DNA from 3 places in the Vibrio alginolyticus NBRC 15630 genome. Region 2 is predicted to be linked to each of the others. Evidence: riboswitches for the same ligand, from Rfam matches in the RefSeq annotation. Region 2 holds a riboswitch; each other region holds the start of a gene.
What was found. Region 2 has a riboswitch for thiamine pyrophosphate ahead of thiD (bifunctional hydroxymethylpyrimidine kinase/phosphomethylpyrimidine kinase). Riboswitches for the same ligand answer to the same signal wherever they lie in the genome.
Positions count from the first base shown of each region.

Region 1: it holds a riboswitch for thiamine pyrophosphate, as region 2 does, so the genes downstream of both, thiB (thiamine ABC transporter substrate binding subunit) here and thiD (bifunctional hydroxymethylpyrimidine kinase/phosphomethylpyrimidine kinase) in region 2, are expected to answer to the same signal.
Region 3: it holds a riboswitch for thiamine pyrophosphate, as region 2 does, so the genes downstream of both, thiC (phosphomethylpyrimidine synthase ThiC) here and thiD (bifunctional hydroxymethylpyrimidine kinase/phosphomethylpyrimidine kinase) in region 2, are expected to answer to the same signal.

Region 1 is NC_022349.1:2,686,363-2,691,855, forward strand. It holds gene mpl (UDP-N-acetylmuramate:L-alanyl-gamma-D-glutamyl-meso-diaminopimelate ligase) at 1-1,122, shown strand, start outside; gene N646_RS12445 (flavin prenyltransferase UbiX) at 1,128-1,766, shown strand; TPP riboswitch at 1,804-1,940, shown strand; gene thiB (thiamine ABC transporter substrate binding subunit) at 2,013-3,005, shown strand; gene thiP (thiamine/thiamine pyrophosphate ABC transporter permease ThiP) at 3,047-4,633, shown strand; gene thiQ (thiamine ABC transporter ATP-binding protein) at 4,633-5,337, shown strand; gene N646_RS12465 (LysR family transcriptional regulator) at 5,356-5,493, opposite strand, start outside.
Region 2 is NC_022359.1:526,547-532,039, reverse strand. It holds gene N646_RS17710 (TldD/PmbA family protein) at 1-521, opposite strand, end outside; gene N646_RS17705 (TldD/PmbA family protein) at 521-1,906, opposite strand; TPP riboswitch at 2,218-2,325, shown strand; gene thiD (bifunctional hydroxymethylpyrimidine kinase/phosphomethylpyrimidine kinase) at 2,423-3,280, shown strand; gene N646_RS17695 (ABC transporter ATP-binding protein) at 3,270-4,025, shown strand; gene N646_RS17690 (ABC transporter permease) at 4,018-4,818, shown strand; gene N646_RS17685 (ABC transporter substrate-binding protein) at 4,866-5,493, shown strand, end outside.
Region 3 is NC_022349.1:2,300,148-2,305,640, forward strand. It holds gene N646_RS10555 (thiamine phosphate synthase) at 1-582, opposite strand, end outside; gene thiC (phosphomethylpyrimidine synthase ThiC) at 582-2,522, opposite strand; TPP riboswitch at 2,686-2,784, opposite strand; gene crcB (fluoride efflux transporter CrcB) at 2,845-3,228, opposite strand; gene N646_RS10570 (multicopper oxidase family protein) at 3,352-4,734, opposite strand; tRNA gene N646_RS10575 (tRNA-Trp) at 4,979-5,055, opposite strand; tRNA gene N646_RS10580 (tRNA-Asp) at 5,117-5,193, opposite strand; rRNA gene rrf (5S ribosomal RNA) at 5,271-5,387, opposite strand; rRNA gene N646_RS10590 (23S ribosomal RNA) at 5,481-5,493, opposite strand, start outside.

The DNA of each region.
Region 1 (5,493 bases), on a different replicon from region 2:
CATGTGCTCAACACTAACATGCGTTACACCTCTGGCCCGCAGTGGCTCAACGAGTTTTTGCTGCATGATCGTTGGGTATTGGCGGTATCGGGTACACATGGGAAAACGACCACGTCGAGCATGCTTGCCTGGATACTTGAAGATTGTGGTTATCAACCGGGTTTCTTAGTCGGTGGGGTACTCGGTAACTTCGGAGTGTCTGCTCGTTTGGGTGAAAGCATGTTTTTTGTCGTTGAAGCCGACGAATATGACAGTGCTTTTTTCGATAAGCGTTCTAAGTTTGTGCATTACCATCCTCGCACTTTAATCATGAATAACCTTGAGTTCGATCATGCTGATATCTTCGATGATCTAGAAGCGATCAAGCGCCAATTCCATCATTTAGTGCGAACTGTACCGGGCAATGGATTGATCTTAGCGCCGAGGAAAGATCAAGCGTTAGCGGATGTATTAGAGCGTGGCTGCTGGACTGAAAAACAGTTCTCTGGTGAGAATGGTGACTGGCAAGCGCACAAATTAGTGCTTGATGGCTCAAAATTTGACGTTGCGTTGCAAGGCGAGAAGGTTGGTACCGTCGAATGGAATTTGGTGGGTGACCACAATGTGGATAATGCGCTGATGGCAATCGCTGCTGCACGACATGTTGGAGTCACTCCGGATCTTGCTTGCCAGGCATTAGGGCGTTTCATCAATACCAAGCGCCGTTTAGAGCTGAAAGGTGAAGAACAAGGTGTGACGGTTTACGATGATTTTGCGCATCACCCAACGGCAATTGAACTTACTGTCGGTGGTTTGCGTAACAAGGTAGGTGAAAAACGCATCCTTGCTGTGTTAGAGCCGCGGTCTGCCACCATGAAGCGTGGTGTACACAAAAACACACTTGCAGAGTCACTACACAGTGCAGATGAAGTCTTCTTGTTCCAGCCAGATAATATCGAGTGGTCTGTGCAAGACATTGCCGACCAATGCAAACAGCCAGCGTTTGTCGATGCGGATATAGATAACTTTGTAGCCAAGATCGTCGAACGTGCGCGACCAGGTGACCAAATTCTAGTCATGAGCAACGGTGGCTTTGGTGGTATTCACGGAAAACTTCTTGAGCAGTTAAAACAAAAAGCCTGATTGATATGCAAAACAAAACACAACCCTCTCACAAAAAAGCCATCACGTTGGCATTAACGGGGGCTTCTGGTGCTCCCTACGGCCTTCGTCTTTTAGAATGCTTGGTTGCGGCGGATTATCATGTCTACGTTCTGATTTCTTCGGCGGCTCGTGTCGTGATGGCAACCGAACACAACCTTAAGCTGCCAAGTGGGCCAGAAGCCGCAAAGCAAGCGTTGGTAGAGCACCTGAACTGCAATCCAAATAACATCACCGTTTGCGGTAAAGACGATTGGTTCTCGCCGGTTGCGTCTGGTTCTGCTGCACCTAAGCAAATGGTGGTTTGCCCATGCTCAGCAGGAAGCGTTGCGGCCATAGCACACGGTATGTCGGACAACTTGATCGAACGGGCCGCTGATGTAGTAATGAAAGAGCGCGGGCAGCTGTTGCTCGTGGTTCGCGAAACACCATTTTCAACGCTACATCTGGAGAACATGCACAAACTGTCGCAAATGGGCGTCACCATCATGCCAGCAGCTCCGGGCTTCTACCATCAGCCAAAGAGCATTGAAGACTTAGTGGATTTTATGGTGGCAAGAATTCTTGACCACTTAGGTATTGAGCAAGGTTTGGTGCCTCGTTGGGGTTATGACCAGCGCTCGTGAGCTGATTGTGTAACCACTCAAATACCTTTACAATCCATCCAACTCATCGGGGAGCAAACCCATTTAGCATTGAGTCAATCAATGCATTGGGGCGCTGAGACCTAAGTGTTTAACTAGGGACCCGTATTACCTGAACCAGATAATGCTGGCGTAGGAATTGAGTCTGGATATTGGAAATCCTTAATAGCCGCCTCAAACCCTGTGCCGCTCAACTTATTTCTCTGAAATACTCATGGAGAGCGAGCAGTGAAACCCACTCTAAATCTGATTGCCTTAGCTGCAATCGCCTCTACTTCAGCGTTTGCCGCTGAAAACACATTAACCATCTATACCTACGACTCTTTTGCCGCAGATTGGGGGCCGGGTCCTAAAATCGAGCAAGCTTTTGAAGCAAAATGTGGCTGTGACGTTAACTTCGTGGCATTAGACGATGGTGTGTCGATCCTGAATCGTCTTCGTCTTGAAGGCGGTAATAGCAAAGCCGACATCGTGTTAGGTTTGGATAACAATCTGATGGCAGAAGCGAAGAAAACCGGTCTGCTTGCCGAGCACAATGTGGATACGGCTAACACAGTGTTACCAAACGGTTGGAGTGACACGACGTTTGTACCGTACGATTACGGCTACTTCGCGTTTGTGTACAACAAAGAGAAACTGGCTAATCCGCCGAAAAGCATGAAAGAGCTGGTGGAAACGCGCGACGATCTGAAAGTGATTTACCAAGATCCGCGGACTTCAACGCCGGGCCAAGGCTTAATGCTATGGATGAAATCTATTTATGGCGACGATGTGACGCAAGCGTGGCAGAAGCTAGCGAGCAAAACCGTAACGGTCACGAAAGGTTGGTCTGAGGCGTATTCTATGTTCCTCAATGGTGAGTCCGATTTAGTGCTTTCTTACACCACTTCACCTGCGTACCACTTAATTGCGGAAAACGATTCGAAGTTTGCTACGGCGAATTTTGCTGAAGGCCACTACATGCAAGTTGAAGTAGCCGCCAAAGTGAAAGGGGCAAAAAATTCAGAACTTGCTGATCAATTTATGAGTTTCATTTTAAGTGATGAGTTCCAATCGGCGATGCCAACGGGTAACTGGATGTACCCAGTCACTGACGTTGAGTTACCTAAAGGTTTTGAAACTTTGAGTGTTCCAAGCAAGTCGTTGAGCTTTAGTGCTGATGAAGTGGCAAAAATGCGTAAGTCTTGGATTCGCGAATGGCAAAGCGCATTGACGTTTTAGCTGACGTTTCCATCCTCATCTGAATGAGATAGGTTTTACCTTTGAATTCTGTTCCAAAAATAGGTTTAGGGGTCGCGATGATCATCGCGACCTTTGTTATTTCTGCCCTAGGTGCTTTGATTGTTCAAGCCCCTTCACTTGATGTGTCTGTGGTATGGGGCGACCCGTACTATCAACATGTCACCAAGTTCAGTTTCTACCAAGCGTTTCTTTCCACATTGCTCAGTGTTGGCTTTGCCATTCCAGTAGCGCACGCACTTTCGCGTCGCCAATTTATTGGTAAATCATTACTGCTTAAGCTGTTTGCATCGACACTGGTTTTGCCGGTTTTGGTTGGTGTTTTTGGGCTGTTAGCGATTTATGGCAACAGTGGTTTGTTGGCGCAGTGGTTGCAAAGTTTCGACACTAAACTGCCATTCTCTATTTACGGTTTGAACGGCATTTTACTCGCCCATGTGTTCTTTAATTTACCTTACGCGGCACGATTGCTTCTGCAAGCCTTGGAGTCTATTCCTGCCGAGCAGCATAAGCTTTGCGCGCATCTTGGGATGAGCCATTGGGATAAGTTTCGTTGGGTAGAATGGCCGCGTTTAAGGCAGCAGCTTCCCCACGTTTGTGGGTTGGTGTTTATGTTGTGCTTTACCAGTTTTGCCACTGTAATGGCGTTGGGGGGCGGGCCAAAATCCACCACCATTGAATTGGCCATTTACCAAGCGATTAAGTTTGATTTTGATTTACAAGCTGGGGCGTTATTGGCGCTGTGGCAGATGCTGTTATGTGGACTGCTTGCTATTGGAGTGCAGAAGTTAACAAGGCCTGTTTCTATCAGTGCTGGAAGCACATCGGTACAGCAATATTTAACGAAGGATCATGGGTGGTCAAAAGCTTGGGATAGCTTTTGGATCATAGGTGCCTTTTTACTGGTAATACCGCCGTTATTGATGGTGTTACTGAGTGGCATCAACCAACAAGTTTGGACAGTATTAACCGATGAGCGTTTTTGGTCTGCGCTATTGAACTCCCTCAAAGTCGCCTGTGTCGCTAGCGCGCTTGCGGTCGCTGCAGGGGTGTCCATACTATTGACCAGTCGCCGTTGGCGGTTGCAGTACAAAAACACGCGAGCCGATCAGATTGAGTTAATCGGCACCGTTATTTTGGTGACTCCAGGTCTGGTGATTAGCACCGGTTTATTCTTACTACTGCGCGCATTTACCGATGTTTTTAGCTTGGCATTTTTTGTCGTGATTTTGGTGAACGGTTTGATGGCTTTGCCTTACGTGATCAAAACGCTAGCGCAGCCAATGCTGCACATTGAACAACAGTATCAGTATGTATGTGCCAGCTTAGGCATGCGTGGCTGGCAACGGTTTAAAGTGGTGGAGTGGCAGGCGCTACGCAAGCCGTTTGCACATGCGTTTGCGATCAGCTTTATGTTTGCAATAGGGGATTTAAGTGCCATAGCACTGTTTGGTGGACAAGAGTTTCGTACCTTACCTCTGTATTTGTTCCAGTTGCTTGGCAGTTATCAGATGGACGCAGCTGCGGTGGTATCGGTGACCCTATTGTTGTTGAGTGTGGGCTGTTTTGCCTTGATTGAGAAAGTATTGAAAACGAAGGAGAGAGCGTAATGTTAGTGTTGGATGATGTGCAGTACACCTACCAACGTGAACTGTTTCGTTTTGACTTAACGATTGAGCAAGGACAGATTGTGTCGCTGATGGGACCAAGTGGGGCAGGGAAGTCAACCTTGCTGGCGTTGGTGGCAGGATTCATCCATCCTGACCGTGGTGATATTTGTGTTGATGGTGAGTCCATTGTGCGTAAAGAGCCTTATCTGCGTCCGTTCTCTATGTTGTTCCAAGAGCACAATTTGTTTGCTCACTTATCGGTGCGTGACAACATCGGTTTGGGCTTACACCCAGGGCTAAAGCTTACGGTGGACCAAAATCGTCAGATTGAACAAGCCGCGCAGCAAGTTGGTGTTGCAGAGTACCTCGACCGTTTGCCAGAGCATCTTTCTGGTGGCCAGCGTCAACGTGTTGCCTTAGCGCGTTGTTTTGTTCAGCCTCATCCCATGTGGCTATTGGATGAGCCGTTCTCGGCGCTTGATCCGGTGTTGCGTGAAGAGATGCTGAGCTTGGTAAAAAAACTCGCAGCAGAGCGGGGAATAACTGTATTGATGGTCACGCACCATTTAAGCGATGCCAAAGCGATTGCCAGCCACTTTGTGTTTGTGGCAGATGGTAAAGTGGAAGCCGCGGGTGATATGTCTGCATTGAGTGAACAGCATGCTAGTGAGAAGCTTGCGGCATTTATCCGAGCAGCATGCTAGTGCCTGATAGTTGCTAGGTTATGCTTCTCCGCAACACAAACCATGCCGAGGGCCAAATTCAAATTGAGATCTTAAGCTCATGATATGGTCAATCATTGCTTGTACACGCCGTGGGCGGTTTGCTCCAGGACGATACACTAAATAAATAGGCATTGG
Region 2 (5,493 bases):
AACGAGCGCTCGAAGTGTTGACACAATGTGCCTTGAGTATTGGCAATGATCAGTTGTGTTTCGCCATCGCTGTAACCATTGTAAGGTGCGCTAGAGGCGTGAGGCAGAGCCACTACGCCTTGCTCAAGAGCGAGAGACAGTTCGATTTTTTCGTCAACAGAAGTTGTATCTTCTTGCGCAATCTCAGCAACATCAGTCGCGATTTGACTGTTCACGCAACTAATCGTCTGATGTTCATCTTGCTTGGAAAAGCGAGCGCTTTGCAGTGCGTTGGTCAGCATCAAATCCAAGCTTGGTTGCTCTAACGACTCAGAATAGCTTGTTGCAACACGCGCATCTTTCACAACACGAACACCCAGAACTTGGCTTGAGCTTACTTTGTACTCATCCAGCTTTCCTTGGTTCGCTTTCAAAGAAAAGCTACTGTTACGGTTTACAATGACGTCCGCTTCTGCACCTTGGCGTTTTGCTTCTGATAGGACGTAATCAACCGCATTAAGAAGTTGTTGTTCTTGGCTCATTAGTTACCGCCTCCTACCAGAATGTTATCTACTTTCAGCGTTGGCTGACCGACAGTTGTTGGTACTGAACCACTCACGGAACCACACATGCCCGGCGCAAGCGCCATGTCTTTGCCGACCATGCTGATTTCTTTCAACACTTTTGGACCCGTGCTGATCAGCGTTGCTGTTTTCAGAGGCTTGGTGATTTTGCCATTTTCAATGAGGTAGGCTTCACGAACAGCAAAGTTAAACTCCCCCGTACCCGGTTGAACAGAGCCACCGCCCATCTTCTTCGCATAGATACCACGTTCGATGCCTGCCAGCATGTCATTAAGTGAATGCTCGCCCTCTTCGATAAAGGTGTTACGCATGCGCGAGGTTGGTGCGAACTTGTAGTTTTGACGACGACCAGAACCCGTAGGCTCATAACCTGTCTTCATGCCACCCATTTTATCGACCATGAAGCTGGTTAGCTTACCGTCTTTGATCAGTTGAGTGCGCTGAGTCTTCATACCTTCATCATCAATGTGAATCGAGCCCCATTCGTTGGTCATGGTGCCATCATCGACTGCATTCACTGCGGTGTGAGCAACCATTTCGCCCATCTTGTCGTGGAAGACTGATGCTTTCTTCGCAACTGAAGTGGTTTCTAGCAAGTGACCACATGCTTCATGGAAGATAACGCCGCCAAAGCCGTTACCAATCACCACCGGCATTTCACCCGATGGACAAGCATCCGCGCCAAGTTTTACTAACGCTTGCTGCGCGATAGTTTGACCTAGCTCTTTGGCATCAAGCTGTTCACTGAATTCCCAACCAGCAAGAGCGCCAGGACCTTCCATACCAGAAGACTGCTCATTACCTTTTTGCGCGACAGTGTTACCAGCAACACGAATGTAGTGGCGAGTATCGTCAACGTGTAGACCTTCTGAGTTGAAGATAGACACTTGTTGCTCGCGCTGAAGAACGCTGCCAATAAACTGGCTGATATGTTCACTCTCAGCACGTGCGGCTTGGTCAACTTTCAATAGAAACGCGATTTTTGAATCTAGGTTAGCATCCTTACCTAGCGGCATGCGGCAACCATGTTGGATTGGGTAGCGGTTCAAATTCAAAGAACCCGCTGACGCGATTTGCTCACGCTTGTCTTTTGCAGCAAGCAGCGAGGTTACGCGCTTTAGTTCGGCTTCATCTGTGCTGTTGGTGTAACCGTAAAGCACCTTATGACCGAAAAAAAGACGAATACCGATACCAAAATCGATACCCGAGTTAACCTTATCCACTTCACCAGATGCGATCTGGACAGTGTTGGTTTGGTGATGTTCAACGAATAGTTCAGCGAAATCAGCCCCCAAAAAGAGCGCATGATCGATCACTGACTTCGCTGTTACAGAATTAAGCATGAAGTCTCCTTGCTCGATGATCGTCTTAGCCTTCCTAATTAACTGTGAAAAAGTTCAACAAAGTTAAATTGGCAACACGTTAAATTTTAACAGTTTTTTAACCTTGTTTTGTGCTAATCCTTGCTTAACGAGACCACGATTATTTATTAAATATTCCAGGTTCTGCTCATTCACCAGAGCGTTGCACTAGTAAATTCCACCCAGCAAACCATTTAGGTGCTTACTTTATCACTCACCTCGCATAATTGAATACTCATTATAATTACGCTCAAAAAACGTATCCCTTCCGCAATGGTCCTGCTATCATCCGAACGAAATAGTCGGGGGGCCACACGACAAGTGTTGGCTGAGATCGAAATTCGAGACCCGTTGAACCTGATTCAGTTAGCACTGACGTAGGGAACTATGCACACTTTGCCTTTCGTCGCCCCTCTTAGGTAAGCGATAGCGATCGAAAAATCGATCTATCTGCAACGGTCAAAGTCAGTTCCTATACGTCTTGTAGTAGGAGCGACCATGACGCAGCAATCACAACCTCATTCACATCACACGCCAGCCTTGCCTACCCCTATCGTATTGACCATCGCGGGCTCAGACAGTGGTGGCGGTGCAGGTATTCAAGCCGACATCAAAGCGATGTCCGCAACCGGCAGTTTTGCTTGCTCGGTAATCACGGCGATTACTTCGCAAAATACCCAAGGCGTTTCTGCGATTTTCCCCATTCCTCTCGACCATGTAGAGAGCCAACTTGATGCAGTATTTACCGACCTCAACATCGTTGCAGTCAAAGTGGGCATGCTGGCAGATTCCAACATCATCAAAGTCGTTGCAGACAAAATTAAACAATACCAGCCAAAACACCTCGTGATTGACCCTGTGATGGTGGCCACCAGCGGCGATCTATTACTGGAACAGTCGGCAATCAGCACTTTAAAAGAAGAATTGATTCCGCTCGCAGACATCATTACCCCTAACCTACCCGAAGGCGCAGCATTGACGGGTAAGCCAATGCCTCAATCAGAATCTGAAATGAACGATATGATTACCGACCTTCGTGCGCTTGGCGCCAAAGCTATTCTGCTCAAAGGCGGTCACCTTGAAGAAAATGAAAACAGCAACGATCTGCTTATCATGCAAGACAGTGCCGAGTTAATTAGCGCCAAGCGATTTCCAACCAAAAACACTCATGGCACAGGCTGTACACTTTCTTCCGCCATTGCGTCTTATCTTGGCCAAGGCAACAACCTACACAAAGCGGTGCACCTGGGTAAGCAGTACATCAGCCAAGCTATCGCACACGCTGATGAATTGGATGTAGGTAAAGGCCATGGCCCTGTGAACCACTTTTTTGCGGGTCATACTTATGTTCGCTAACGCGATTGGCATTCAGCTTTCCGATGCTAGTCTGCGATACAAAGACAGCCAAACACCAACGCTAGCAGGGTTGAGTATGACTATTCCTGCTAATCAATGGACAGTGTTACTTGGTCGCAGTGGCTGCGGAAAAACGACGATATTGCGTTACTTAGCTGGCCTACTGGATGACCAAGTTGACTGGCATGGCGAACTCATCACAACGGATGGCGCTGCACTGCATGACCGTATCGCTTACATGGCTCAGCAGGATTTATTGCTACCGTGGTTGAATGTGTTAGACAACGTCTGCCTCAGTTCTCGATTTTCTCAAGAGCAAGCACCAGAGCAAAATAGACAACGTGCACTGGCTTTACTAAACCAAGTAAAACTCGCCGATTACGCGGATGCTAAACCAACTCAGCTCTCTGGCGGCATGAGACAACGTGTTGCCCTTGCTCGCACTCTGATGCAAGACAAGCCTCTGGTTCTGATGGATGAGCCTTTCTCTGCGTTGGACGCGGTTACTCGCCATAAGTTGCAGACCTTGTCTGCCGAATTACTGAAAGATAAGACCGTTGTTCTTATTACCCACGACCCACAAGAAGCGGTGCGATTAGCTCACCAACTCTATGTACTGCAAGGTACGCCTGCGCAAGCTCAGCACTTGGTTGTTCCGGATTCCAAGCCACCACGAGTTCTCGATGGAGAGTGCGCCGCGCTTCAACAAGCGATTTTGGATCAATTGGAGAAAGGCTATGAGTGATATGACTCAGTACAACTCCGTTTCGGCACGCGTTAGTAAAAAAGAACGCGTGACCCATCCGGCTCTACGCTTAGTTATCAGCACAGCGGTGATCTTGGGATTGTGGCAGATGGTTGTTGTGGTATTCGACATGCCAAGCTTCATCTTACCTTCACCAATTGAAGTGCTGGATAGATTAGTCACTCGTTACGATGTTCTGCTCAAACATACTTGGGTTACCGCGCAAGAGATTTTACTTGGCTTGGCGCTTGGATTATCAATGGGTTTGCTGTTCGCATTGCAAATGCTGATGTTCGAGCCGCTGAAGCGTTGGTTACTGCCAATTCTGATTGCTAGCCAAGCGATCCCTGTATTCGCTATCGCGCCAGTGCTCATGCTTTGGCTGGGTTACGGCATTGCATCGAAAGTAGTCATGGCGGCGATCATCATCTTTTTCCCCGTCACGACATGTTGCTATGACGGCTTGCGCAATACGCCAACAGGTTACCTCGACCTTGCCAAGACCATGGGCGCGTCTAAATGGCAGCTACTTCGTCATATTCAATTGCCAGCCGCCCTACCAACTTTAGCCTCAGGTATTCGTGTTGCCGTCGTTATTGCGCCAATTGGAGCAGTGGTCGGTGAGTGGGTAGGTTCAAGTGAAGGCTTGGGTTATCTGATGCTCCAAGCTAACGCTCGCATGATCATTGATGAGATGTTTGCGGCGCTGTTTATCCTCGCCGTGCTGTCTATCGCACTCTACTTCATCACCGATAAATTATTGAAAAAAGCCATCCCTTGGGAAAGCAAGTAATTGCCGAAAATAACCAAAGGAAATTGGGAAAGAAAAGGAAGAACCCCGTGAATAAAAACAAACTTATGAGCGCTGCTGCTCTACTCGCTTCAGTGGTATCAACCAATGTGCTTGCAGCAGAAAAAGAGATGACACTGATGTTGGATTGGTTCGTCAACCCAAATCATGGTCCTATCGTGATTGCCAAAGAGCGTGGTTACTTCAAAGAACAAGGTTTGAAGGTCAACATTCAAGAGCCGGCAGATCCAAGCACGCCACCTAAGTTGGTCGCGGCGGGTAAAGTCGACATGGCGATTTCATACCAACCGAGCCTAACTATCGATGTCGCAGCTGGTTTGCCACTAATCCGCTCTGCGACTTTGATTGCTACGCCACTCAACACTCTGATGGTGTTGGATAACGGTAAGAATGAAAACCTTGGCGACTTGAAAGGCAAGAAGATCGGTATTGCGATCGCAGGCAACGAAGAAGCGACAATCGGCACCATGCTAACTCAAGAGAACGTGAAGTTTTCTGACGTACAAATCATCAACGTAGGTTGGGCGCTGTCTTCGTCTCTTGCGTCTGGAAAGGTGGATGCGATTTGGGGCGGTCTACGTAACTTCGAAACCAACCAACTGGCACTAGAAGGTTATAAAGCTAAGGCCTTCTTCCCTGAAGAACACGGCGTGCCAG
Region 3 (5,493 bases), on a different replicon from region 2:
ATCAAATTGGTCAGCCCACTGAGTAGAGCGTCCCTCGTCAAGGTTGTCGTTCAACAGTGTTTCACGTGAAACATTCGCTTGTTGAGTTAGCATTCCTTGAGCAAGTGTTAACGCATCTTCGATAGGAAAATCGAGTACTGTCAGCGTTACTATCCAAGCAAGGTGATGTTCGGGATCGAACATTGCGTTGGGTTTGGACTTAACGGAAAGCGCTCTCACTTCGTCGTTAATTGGGTGACGCCAGATATCAAGCTGAAGCACTTTCTCCTTTTCACCGAAAACCTGAGTATCAGCAATACCAATATAAATCGCTTTCGACGGTTGCTTAGCACACGCTTCTACCGACAAAGCAGAACGGTAATAGAGCACAAGTGAACTCTCATGCTCAGAGTCATAATCATCAATGAGATCAGTCGTTATGTGTGTGGTCTGTTGGCCGCGAACAAGCTGAATAGATTGAGTTGGGCTCACACCCAACTCAATGTCTTCAATGCTAAAACCCTGTTCTTTCGCCAACAACAAACATTGCTGAACGAAACCTGTCAGTTCAATCAACGATGACGGAATAAGGATTTTGCTCATTAGTCACTTACCTCAGCATGTGCTGCTGGGTGGTATAGCTCGGAACCTGACTCTCTAAATTCTTGCGATTTCTGACGCATCCCTTCAAGAGGATCATCTAGCATTTTAATCGAGATAGCTTGGTCCGCAGCAACTTGCTCAGTGTCTTTCGCGTACTCTCGTACCTCTTGCGAAATCTTCATCGAGCAGAACTTTGGTCCACACATGGAACAGAAGTGAGCAACTTTGCCGGACTCTTGAGGCAAGGTTTCGTCATGAAAAGCGCGCGCGGTATCAGGGTCGAGCGACAAGTTAAATTGGTCTTCCCAGCGGAACTCGAAGCGAGCTTTAGAAAGCGCGTTATCACGAACTTGTGCACCAGGGTGTCCCTTCGCCAAATCCGCGGCGTGCGCAGCAAGCTTGTAAGTGATCATGCCTACCTTAACGTCTTCTTTGTTCGGTAAGCCAAGGTGTTCTTTAGGCGTTACATAACAAAGCATCGCACAGCCATACCAACCAATCATGGCAGCGCCAATACCTGAAGTAATATGGTCGTAACCAGGAGCAACGTCTGTCGTCAATGGGCCAAGGGTATAGAAAGGAGCTTCATGGCAGTGCTCTAACTGTTCTTCCATGTTCTCTTTGATCATGTGCATTGGAACATGACCAGGACCTTCGATAATCACCTGTACGTCGTATTCCCACGCTATCTTGGTTAACTCACCAAGGGTACGAAGCTCTGCAAATTGCGCTTCGTCGTTAGCATCGGCCACCGAGCCAGGACGCAGACCATCACCGAGAGAAAGTGCCACATCATACTTAGCACAGATTTCACAGATCTCTAGGAAGTGGGTATATAAGAAGCTTTCTTGGTGATGCGCTAAACACCATTTCGCGATGATAGAACCACCACGAGAGACGATGCCAGTAACGCGTTTTGCAGTCATTGGCACATAACGAAGTAGTAAACCGGCATGGATAGTAAAGTAGTCAACGCCCTGCTCTGCTTGCTCAATCAGGGTATCGCGCATCACTTCCCAGTTAAGGTTTTCCGCAACACCATTCACTTTCTCAAGCGCTTGATACATTGGTACGGTACCGATCGGAACCGGACTGTTACGTAGAATCCACTCGCGAGTTTCGTGGATGTTACGTCCAGTAGAGAGATCCATAACGGTATCGCCACCCCAGCGCGTTGCCCATACTAACTTCTCTACTTCTTCCTCAATCGAAGAAGTGACCGATGAGTTACCGATGTTGGCGTTCACTTTGACCAAAAAGTTACGTCCAATGATCATTGGTTCGGATTCTGGGTGGTTAATATTGGAAGGGATAATAGCGCGACCTTCGGCGACTTCTTTACGCACGAATTCGGCGGTAATATCTTTTGGTAGGTTCGCTCCGAAGCTTTGACCCGGATGCTGTTGATTCAGCACTTCATCGCGATACTTGGCACGCCCCATGTTTTCACGCAGCGCGATGTATTCCATTTCTGGGGTAATAATACCTTTGCGAGCATAGTGCAATTGGGTCACACAATGGCCATCTTTGGCACGTCGAATACGTGGTAGATTACCGTAACGAAGATCGTCTAGTGTTTCGTCTTCTAAGCGTTCTTTGGTGTACACCGAGCTTACTTCATCAAGTAGCTCAGTATCGGCACGCTCTTCAATCCACCCTTCTCTCAGCTTAGGTAAGCCGCTATAGAGGTCTATGGTGTGCTCTGGATCTGTGTATACACCCGAGGTATCGTAAACGCGTACTGGCTCATTAGGTTCGAAAATAGGCGCTTCTTTTGTGCCTCCAATAAGGCTATCAGCGAGTGATATTTCACGCATGGGTACACGAATATCTGGACGTGAGCCTTCTACGTAGACTTTGCTTGAATTGGGGTACGGTTGTACCGAGAGTGTATCAATGAACTGTTTTGCTTCCAGTCTCGCTTGTTTGCGACTCGACATAGCATTTTTCCTTGCTTTGTTATACTAGATAAAAAGTAATTGGATAAAAATGCTTGGCGGATAGATGCGACAAGAGGAGTCAAATTAAGGCTAGTTAAAGCTTACGATATTTGCCTGTAACAACATTCGACTTTTGATAGATCAACCAGAAAGAACTCCGGTGTGAATATCTTCTCTTGTTCCCTTCGCAGATTCTAATCTGATCAGGTTCAACGGATCCCGAATTAACGGTCTCAGCCTTATGGCACTCCGACAAGTGATGTCAGTATATAAAAACGGCTTGGTGAAACCAAGCCGACCTGTTCAATTTTTAACTACTTTGCTAGCTGCGCATCAATAATTGAAAGCCTATCCACGCCGCTGAAATACTTAACACTACATTCAACAATACGTTCAACCCCATCTTAAAGAAAGCGCCCTGCTGCATAAGCAACACATTATCCATCGAGAAGGTGGAAAACGTCGTTAGTGCCCCTAAAAAACCCAAGCCAATCACTTGTCGCCAAGGTTCCGTTGCCAAAAGTTCATTATCGAAAGCTGCTATCAATAAGCCCATCATAAATGAGCCAACAACGTTAACGGTTAACGTACCATATGGAAAACCACGCCCCAATAAAATGACACAAAGTTCAGAAATTAAGTAACGAGAACATGCACCAAATGCACCACCCAATGCAATAAAACCCAAAACGGATAGTTGTCCCATAATTCCCCCAGAAAAGTTAATGGCGACATTGTAATCAAATTTACGGCAATAGTGATTATACAATCTTAGAATTCAGCAAAGTATAGCGCTTAAAACTTATCAAGATTTTAAAAGTTACAGGAGTCACTTTACTTCGATGTAACCCATCAACCCCGTCTTCATGTGTTCAATTACATGACAATGGTACATCCAACGCCCTGGGTTATCTGCAACAAATGCCGCTTTCGCACTGCCGCTTTTTCCAAGTAAGACCGTATCGGTATGAAACGGTTCGTCGAGTTTTTTGCCATCTAACTCAAGAACCGTAAATGTGTGTCCATGAAGATGAATAGGATGATGATATTGGGTGACGTTCTTTAGGTTGAAGATATAGGTTTTTCCCATCTCCAATGTTGAAAGCGGCGCTGGAATATTATCTTTGCTCATTCCTTCCCAAGCCCGTTTGTTCATCAGCCAGAATTGGGGGATCGCTTTGCCCGATTTATCAGCAGGAGTGATCGCCCCCTCCCACTCAAACACATAATCGATTTGCTCTGCATTTTTCAAATCGAGAGCTGGCACAGGGTTGAGAGGTAACAAAGGCAGTTTCTGGTTGCTCGGCAAGTCAGACTCAACAACGTCAAACTCGCACAAAGGGAATGGGAAGCGTCCTTTCATTCGACGCACATAAACACGTGTTCCAGCCTTCGGAGCAATCAATCCGACATCCAACCTCATTCCTGGACCAATTTTGTGCTGAGTGAGCTTATAAGGCGCTTTAACAGGATTACCATCAATAGCAATAACCCAAGCCTCTGCACCTTCAATAGCGATCGGGTAAGTAATGGTATTATCGACATTAGCAATTCTTAATCGCGTGGTAGCATTCTGCTTCAGCGCATAAACAGGTTCATGCACACCATTGACGCTACTCCACTCTCCGGGAGTCCCCATACGAGCGCTCAAGCGCGGTACCATAAGGTTCTTCCACTGACCTTGTTTGTCTAAATGCCAATGCTTTAGAACTATTTCCTGTTCTTCATCAAATAGAACAGGCTCAGCCTCTTCAACGATAATTAACCCAACTAAGCCCATACCAAGTTGCTTAACGCTATTCATATGGGGGTGATACCAAAACGTGCCTGCATCTGGCGGTGTAAATTCATAAACGAATGTTTCACCCGGCATGATAGGCGGCTGGCTTAAGAAAGGTACACCATCCATTTCAATAGGGATTCGCAAGCCATGCCAGTGAATTGTAGTTGGCTCTGAAAGCTTGTTGGTGAATCGGATAATAACTTTCTCACCTTGGCGACAGCGAATCGTAGGCGCTGGAATCGAACCATTAAATGCGAGTACGTCTGTGTTAAACCCTGGGACCAATTCTGCAGTAGAAGGCTCTGCAGTGATATCGTATATATATTGCCCCTGCTTATTAGTGCTCCTAGATAGAGAACATGCAGGTAGAACGGTAAGCGCGGAGATTGCTAAGGATGATTGAAGAAAGCGTCGACGAGATATATCCATACATAGTTACTCATTAATCCAGATCGGTTGAGTGTAACTAAATATAAATAGTGATTCCCCTTTATTATTAAAATTTCGGGCCACTGATCATTACAGCTAACTGTAGTTTCGTTCGTTCAGTAGATTAAATGCAGCCAAAGTACAGCAGAAAGCCATACTTACGGGATAAGAGTAGAAATAAGCTATAATAATGAGAAGAAACCAGATACAAAAAAGGCTCTGACCTAAGTCAGAGCCTGATATATGGCAGGGGTGGAGAGATTCGAACTCCCAACACGCGGATTTGGAATCCGCTGCTCTGCCAATTGGAGCTACACCCCTATAGAATTTTCATATTCTAGATTTGACAAAACCTCGCATAAGCGAGGTTGTCGATATTAAGTGGCGGAGTGGACGGGACTCGAACCCGCGACCCCCGGCGTGACAGGCCGGTATTCTAACCAACTGAACTACCACTCCGCAGTGGTATCACTCGCTTTAATAAGCAAGCGTCCGCTTTTGTCTTCACTTTTCGAAAAAGTGAAAATAAAACTAAAGCCTGGCGATGTCCTACTCTCACATGGGGAAGCCCCACACTACCATCGGCGCTATTTCGTTTCACTTCTGAGTTCGGCATGGAAATCAGGTGGGTCCAAAACGCTATGGTCGCCAAGCAAATTCTTTAATCTGGAAAGCTGTTTCTTAATTCTCGTTACTACACATTCAACGTTCTTTCATTGAGTCCATCAAAACCCCTTGGGTGTTGTATGGTTAAGCCTC